3 regions of the Methylocystis sp. Se48 genome follow, and region 3 is predicted to be linked to each of the others. Evidence: predicted binding sites of a transcription regulator. Region 3 holds the regulator's gene; each other region holds the start of a gene.
The links. The regulator PhoB, encoded in region 3, activates phosphate uptake and scavenging genes when phosphate is short. The targets are predictions, from matches to a motif close to TGTCATNNANCTGTCAT.
Positions count from the first base shown of each region.

Region 1: a site for PhoB is predicted at 794-810, ahead of ACV959_RS12120 (DUF2794 domain-containing protein). Genes of this name have one in related genera too.
Region 2: a site for PhoB is predicted at 1,293-1,309, ahead of ACV959_RS12730 (OprO/OprP family phosphate-selective porin). Genes of this name have one in related genera too.

Region 1 covers NZ_CM149850.1:2,458,539-2,460,804, forward strand. Annotated here, with positions in the region: gene ACV959_RS12115 (Bax inhibitor-1/YccA family protein) at 1-309, shown strand, start outside; gene ACV959_RS12120 (DUF2794 domain-containing protein) at 361-783, opposite strand; gene htpG (molecular chaperone HtpG) at 1,252-2,266, shown strand, end outside.
Region 2 covers NZ_CM149850.1:2,588,570-2,590,835, forward strand. Annotated here, with positions in the region: gene ACV959_RS12730 (OprO/OprP family phosphate-selective porin) at 1-1,230, opposite strand, end outside; gene ACV959_RS12735 (tetratricopeptide repeat protein) at 1,898-2,266, opposite strand, start outside.
Region 3 covers NZ_CM149850.1:332,835-335,100, reverse strand. Annotated here, with positions in the region: gene ACV959_RS01670 (GcrA family cell cycle regulator) at 332-859, shown strand; gene phoB (phosphate regulon transcriptional regulator PhoB) at 882-1,628, opposite strand; gene phoU (phosphate signaling complex protein PhoU) at 1,625-2,266, opposite strand, start outside.

The DNA.
Region 1 (2,266 bases), 1.6 Mb from region 3:
ATGACGAAGCGCGACCTCTCCGCCTTTGGTTCGTTCCTCGTGATGGGCGTATGGGGTCTCGTGGTCGCCGGCCTCGTCAACCTGTTCCTGCAGTCGAGCGGGCTTCAGTTCGCGCTGTCGATCCTGTCCGTTCTGATCTTCTCCGGCCTGACCGCCTGGGATACGCAGAACATCAAGGACATGTATTTCGAGAGCGACGGCTACGAAGTCGCGCAGAAAAAGAGCGTGTTCGGCGCGCTGTCGCTGTATCTCGACTTCATCAACATGTTCCAGTCGCTGCTGTTCCTCTTTGGTCAGCGCAACGACTGAGAACCTTGGCGCGATCAAGGAAAGCCCCGGCGAGTCCGGGGCTTTTTTTTGCTATTCCACGCCGACGAGTTTCAGGCCGCGGTCGAGCGCCCGCAGAACGCGGGAGAGATCGTGTCCCCGCCGAAGCACGAGTCCGGAGGACGCAATCACCGCATAGGCGCCCTGGCGCCGCGCGAGTTCGGGATTTTTCTCGATCCGATAAAGAGGCGCTTCGCTGGCGCGTCGAAAAATCGAGAACACGGCCTTCGCCGGCGTGAAGTCGAGCGCGTAATCGCGCCACTCGCCCGCGGCCACTTTCGCGCCGTAGAGATTTAAAAGCGCGTTGAGTTCGCGCCGGTCGAAAGAGACCAGCCCCGCGCTTTTCGACTCGCTCTTGCCCCCCTGTCGCTCGGTCTGAATCGCGCGCATCGATCCTGCGACCACGACCAGCGCAGGGCGGGAACGGCTGGGCTCCGTCGGCTCCGACTCCGCCATCCGACCTTCTCCTCACACAACTGTCATGTTTGCGCGATGGAGGCGAGAGGGCAAGCGCCGTTTGTGCTATCGAGGACGCAATTCGTTTCGACCTGCCTTGAGCGTAGCAAATATCTAAGAAAAATCACAATCTTGCCGAGATTGGGCCTCTTGCATGTCCAACGTGTCGCCCAATATCTTGTCCTCATTGCTGCGACTGGCTTCGACGCGCTTTTCCGGTTTTCGTCAGCCCCCCAGCCCCCCGGGATCGCAAGTCGGCGGTCAACAAAGTCGTAGCGATGGACGGGTCGGCCGGGAGAAATCCCGCGCCGACCCTGTCTTTTCCGGAATTTGCCGAGCAAACCGTTTTCCAAGCCTTGCAAAATCGCGTCGAATGACGAACTGACGGATCGCGGCCGCAAGACCGCCCTCTTTCCCCTTCAAATCAGGCGCTCCTGTTTTGGAGCTGGAACTTTTTTCGGAGACCGCATGACCAACGACGCTGCCACAGCAGACGCGCCGCAGGCCGCTCAATTCGGCTTCGAGGCGGATGTCGCGCAGCTTCTCGAACTGATGACGCACTCCGTTTATTCGGAGCGCGAGGTTTTTCTGCGCGAACTGATCTCCAACGCGGCCGACGCCTGCGAAAAACTGCGTTACGAATCGCTTTCCGACGAAAAACTCGCCGCCCAGGCCGGCGCGCCGCTCGTCGTCATCTCGCTGGACAAGGAGAAGCGGACGCTCACTGTGGCCGACAACGGCGTCGGCATGTCGCGCGAGGAACTCATCAGCGCGCTCGGCGCCATCGCCAATTCGGGCACGCGCGCCTTTCTCGAAAAGCTCGGCAAGGAATCCGGCGATCAGGGCGCCTCGCTCATCGGCCGATTCGGCGTGGGCTTTTATTCAGTCTTCATGGTCGCCGATCTCGTCGAGGTCGCGACGCGCCGCGCGGGCGACGATCAGGCGTGGCTGTGGTCCTCGCAGGGCAAGGGATCGTACGCGATCGTCCCTCTCCCGCTCGAAGACGCGCCGGCGGTCGGCGCGCGCGTGACTCTCCATCTCAACGCGGAGAGCGAAGAGTTTCTTGAGCCCTGGCGAATCGAAAGCATCGTTCGCGAACATTCAGGCGCGGTTTCGACGCCTATCAACCTCGTCGAGGAGCCCGGCAAGGAGCCGCGCCGCATCGCCGACGGCGTCGCCTTGTGGACCCGGCCGAAATCGGAGATCACGCAGGAGCAGTACACGGATTTTTACCGCCAGCTCTCCGGCGCCTTCGACGAACCGGCGCTGACGATCCATTGGCGCGCGGAGGGCCGTTACGAATATACGGTCCTCGCCTTCGTGCCCGGCTCCCGGCCGTTCGATTTCCTGGACCCCGACCGCAAGAGCAAATCCAAGCTCTATGTCCGGCGGGTATTGATCTCGCGCGACGTCGAGATCCTGCCGGAGTGGCTGCGTTTCGTGCGGCTCGTCGTCGACAGCGCGGACATTCCGCTCAACGTTT
Region 2 (2,266 bases), 1.4 Mb from region 3:
AATCTTGTCCATGTTCCGGTGATAATCGGTCGCGATGTATTCCGCCTGCATGTCGAAGGGGCCATGCGCGGCGGCGACCTCGACGCCGTAGGACACGACGTCGCGCACGCAATGGCCAGCGGCCGAGGTGGTCGGAATGCCGCCGAAGAAGCCGCCGAGCGTATAGGAACCGCAGGAAAGATCGGGCGTCCCGAGCAGACCCTGTCCGAGAATCGTGGCCTCCGAGCGCAGGCGGTTGCCGAGCCTTAGCACGCGGTCGTTCGAAAGACCCGTCGAGTCATTAGGGCTGTGGTACCGCCCCGAAACGCCGATATGAAGCAGATCATGCTCGTCCTTGATCGGCGCATAGGTCATGCGTCCCGAGACGTCGACGTATTGCGCGCCGCCGGTGGACGACCAGCCCGCCGCCTTCGGAACGCCCCAGGAGGCAGGCGTATTCTGCGCCGGATTGATCGAAGCGTCTTCGGGGCTCGTCGAGAATACGCCGAGACGTGCTGTCCAGTTGTCTCCATAGGCGCCGACCGAGACGCCGAGGTGGCGGCTCGGCGCGATGCCTTCCACCGCCATGGCGCGCTCGATCAGCGGGCGGAACTTCGACGACGATGACGACTCAATGCTGAACGGCTCGAATTGGTTGCCGACCATGATGAACATCGGATCCCTGGACCAGGGCAACGTCATCGCCGGGTGCTGGATGCCGAAGAAGAAATCGCGAATGCCGCCGAGCACCTGATTGTTGCCGGTGATCTGACCGGTTCCGGCGAAATCGTATTGTAGCTTGTAGAACCAGATCGCCGCGGCCTTGCCCTCGACCTCGAGACGAATCTGGCGGAAGCCGACCTGACTGGAGAAGCCGTTCAACGGCTGGGTGATGCCCCCGCCGTCGACCATGATGCGGCCGCCGACCTTGAAGCTGTATGCCTTGTCCTCCGTCTCGACGAAAATGCCGTTCTTGAAGCTGACGAAAACCGGCGGCGGAGGCGGCGGAGCTTGCGGGTCCGCCTTGCCGTGCGCGGCGTTGGCGACATTGGCGGCCTTGCTTTGCGCGGCGGCGGCCTGCGCCTTCGCCTCATGCGCCTCCTTGCGCAGCTTGGCGATTTCCGCCTCCAGAGCGCGCAACCGCGCCTCGATGGCGGCGGGGTTGGCAGTGGCGCAGGCCGCGCCAGTCGCGGAGAGCAGCGCGCCTAAGGCCACTCCCGCCGCCGCCCATTTTTTCGTCGTCATCATCATTGTCAGCCTCTAAGTCCAAAACCGCCTAAATATTAGGCCGACCCCATACTCACGCAACTTGTGTGACATAATGGTGACAAACACAGTCTTCGCTGAACGAAAGCATGTTTAAATTGTCAAAAGTTGCGATTCAGCAACACTATAATTTTTGAAATATAGAAGACGCCAATCACTAAATTCAAGTCATTGATTCATAATCGCTTCCACATACCAGAAATATTATAGAAACATTATAGATATATATTTTGATTATGAGATTATATTAGACATTATTCAGAAACATAATCAACAGACCAGACACAGACGTGAAACATGCCCCGACCATTCTCCTCCGCGCATCCGAGCCCTCCCGGCCTGGTTCGCTAGTCAGGAGTTTTCGAAGGGTCTGAAACAGTCGCAGGCTTCTCCCCTGCCGCCCTTTGAGCGCGCCCGCCGTCAAAGGGTCGATGATCGGGCGAAAAGCTCAGCGCCGAAGGGGCGTGGCGGCGGACTTGGCTGAACGAGGCTGAAACAACCCTCGTCGATCAGCCTCTCGCGAGAGCAGAAGCTCGCGAGCGCTCCCGAAAGCGACAGATCGGGACGGAACAATGGTAAAACTAAAAGAGCTCCCCCGAAGCGGATCGAGGGCGTCAAAAAGGAGGAAAAAACTAATCTTCTTTTCTGAGGTTTAGTCGCACGTCTTGAATTTCGACTCAACGCATTTTTTTGCCATCGCCTCGGCCTTCGCGAGTTCATCCGGCGACAAAAGCTTCGCCGACATCTCGCGGGCAGATTTTTTTTCGCCTTCCGTCATCGACAGCATCGGCGACTCAAGCGCGAGCCTCGTCCACATATGGCTACGAACAGGATCGCGAACGACTCCGTTGCCCATGGCGTAAATCGCGCCGAGATTGAGTTGCGCTTCCGCGTCGCCCTGCTCCGCTGCGAGACGAATCCATCGCGCAGCCTCCTTGAAATCCTGCGGCACGCCGACGCCTTCGTAATACATGCTTGCGACATTCATCTGCGCGGCGGCGACCCCCTGCCCGGCCGCGAG
Region 3 (2,266 bases):
GGTCAAATCGCCGGAAACGGCGAAGCGATTGCGCGGCGCGGGCGAATTTGGCGCTTTTCCAGGGCAATTGCGAGGCGAGTGAGTCTTGCGCGCAACACCTGCGACGGAAAGCGGGGACAATCCCTGTTGAGAACGCCCCCTTTTGCTTGCCAGCGACTCTTGCGCATGATTCAACTGCTCCAGTAAATTTTCTCGTCGGCGCGGTCGCGTTCTTTCCGCGCGACGTCTCTCGAGTCTCGATGCGCGTCATATCGCCGCTGGCTTGCGCCAGTGCAGCGAGGGGCGGCTGATTCCGCCATGCGCGCTCGAACCGGCCGGTTGGAGGTCACACATGTCTTGGACCGATGAACGCGTCGAGCTGTTGCGTAAACTATGGAGCGACGGCCTCAGCGCGAGTCAGGTCGCTGCGGAACTTGGACCCGGCATCACGCGCAACGCCGTGATCGGGAAGATTCATCGTCTCGGATTGGCGGAGCGCGCCAAGACGGCGAGCGCGCCGCGTCCGCGCGCCGCCAAGACGGCGCCGCGTCCCGCCGCCCCCGCGCCCCGCGCGGCGGGACACGCCGTGCACGGCAATGTCGCGCTCGCATTCGCGCCGCAGGCGATGGTGGTCGCGCGCGCGGTTCCCGAGGAGGAAGTCGTCATTCCGATGACGGAGCGCGTGACCCTGATGGAGTTGCGCGAGTCCATGTGCCGCTGGCCAATGGGCGATCCGACGTCGCCGGAATTCCGCTTCTGCGGCGGCAAGTCGCCGATCGGCGGCGGCCCCTATTGCGCCCATCACGCCCGCATCGCCTATCAGCCGGCGCAAGACCGCCGCCGCGCGCGCGAGCAGCTCAGGGCCCCGCGCTACGCGTGACGCGCCTGACGGCCGGGGCGCGCTAGTCGCGCCCGAATGTTTCGTCGAAGGAATAACCCGAACCGCGCACGGTGCGGATCGGGTCCTTCTCCCGCCCGCGGATCAGCGCCTTTCGCAGCCGGCCGACGTGAACGTCCACCGTGCGTTCGTCGATCTCCGCCGACATTCCCCAAACGCTGTCGAGAAGCTGCGCGCGGGTGAAGACGCGCCCCGGTTTCTCCATGAAATATTCCAGCAGCCGGAACTCCGTCGGTCCGAGATGAATCTCGCGGCCCGAGCGGCGCACGCGGCGCGTCTCGCGATCGAGATCGATGTCGCCGAGCGTCAGCCGGGAAGCGACGCGCTCCGGCCGCGCGCGGCGCAGCAGGGCGCGCACGCGCGCCATCAGCTCCGGCGTCGAGAAGGGTTTCACGACGTAATCGTCGGCGCCCACCGACAGGCCGCGCACGCGCTCGCTCTCCTCGCCGCGCGCGGTGAGCATGATGATCGGCATGTCGCGGGCGGCGTCGCGCGCCCGCAGGCGCCGGCAGATTTCGAGGCCCGAGACGCCGGGCAGCATCCAGTCGAGAATGACGAGGTCCGGCGGCGTCTCCGTGATGCGCAACTCCGCTTCGTCGCCATTGTCGACATGCTCGACCTGATAGCCCTCCGCCTCCAGATTGTAGACGAGCAGCGTCGCGAGCGACGTCTCGTCCTCCACGACGAGAATGCGCGGCGCGCGATCTGGCTTGACCTCGCGGAGGGCGGATTGTTGGGCGGACTCGTTCATTGCGGGCTTTCGGTCTCCCCGGCGCGGAGATTGCAAACGCGCGTCTTCGGTCGTTCGGCCGGCATGGGCTCGCCGGTGACGAGATAGACGACGGTCTCCGCGATATTGGTGGTGTGATCGCCGATGCGCTCGAGATTTTTCGAACAGAACAGAAGATGCGTGCAGAAGGAGATGTTGCGCGGATCTTCCATCATGAAGGTGAGGAGATCGCGGAAGACGGAGTCCTCCAGCGCGTCGAGATCGGCGTCGTTCTCCCACACCGCGCGGGCGCGTTCGACGTCGCGCAGCGCATAAGCGTCGAGCACTTCCTTGAGCTGCGTGGCGGCGAGTTCGTGCATCGACTTCAGCCCGACGATGGCGCGCGGCAGACGCGCGTCCGAGGCGATCTTCAGCGTCCGTTTCGCGAGGTTCTTGGCGAGATCCCCGATGCGCTCGATGTCGCCCGAGATGCGGATGGCGGCGATGCATTCGCGCAAGTCCACCGCCAGCGGCTGGCGCCGGGCGATGGTCAGTATCGCGGCCTCCTCGACTTCGCGCTGAAGCGCGTCGAGGCGCGCGTCCGCCGCCACGACGCGCTTGGCGAGATCGACGTCGAAACTGGCGAGCGCCTGCATCGCCTCCGCCAGCATTTTTTCCGC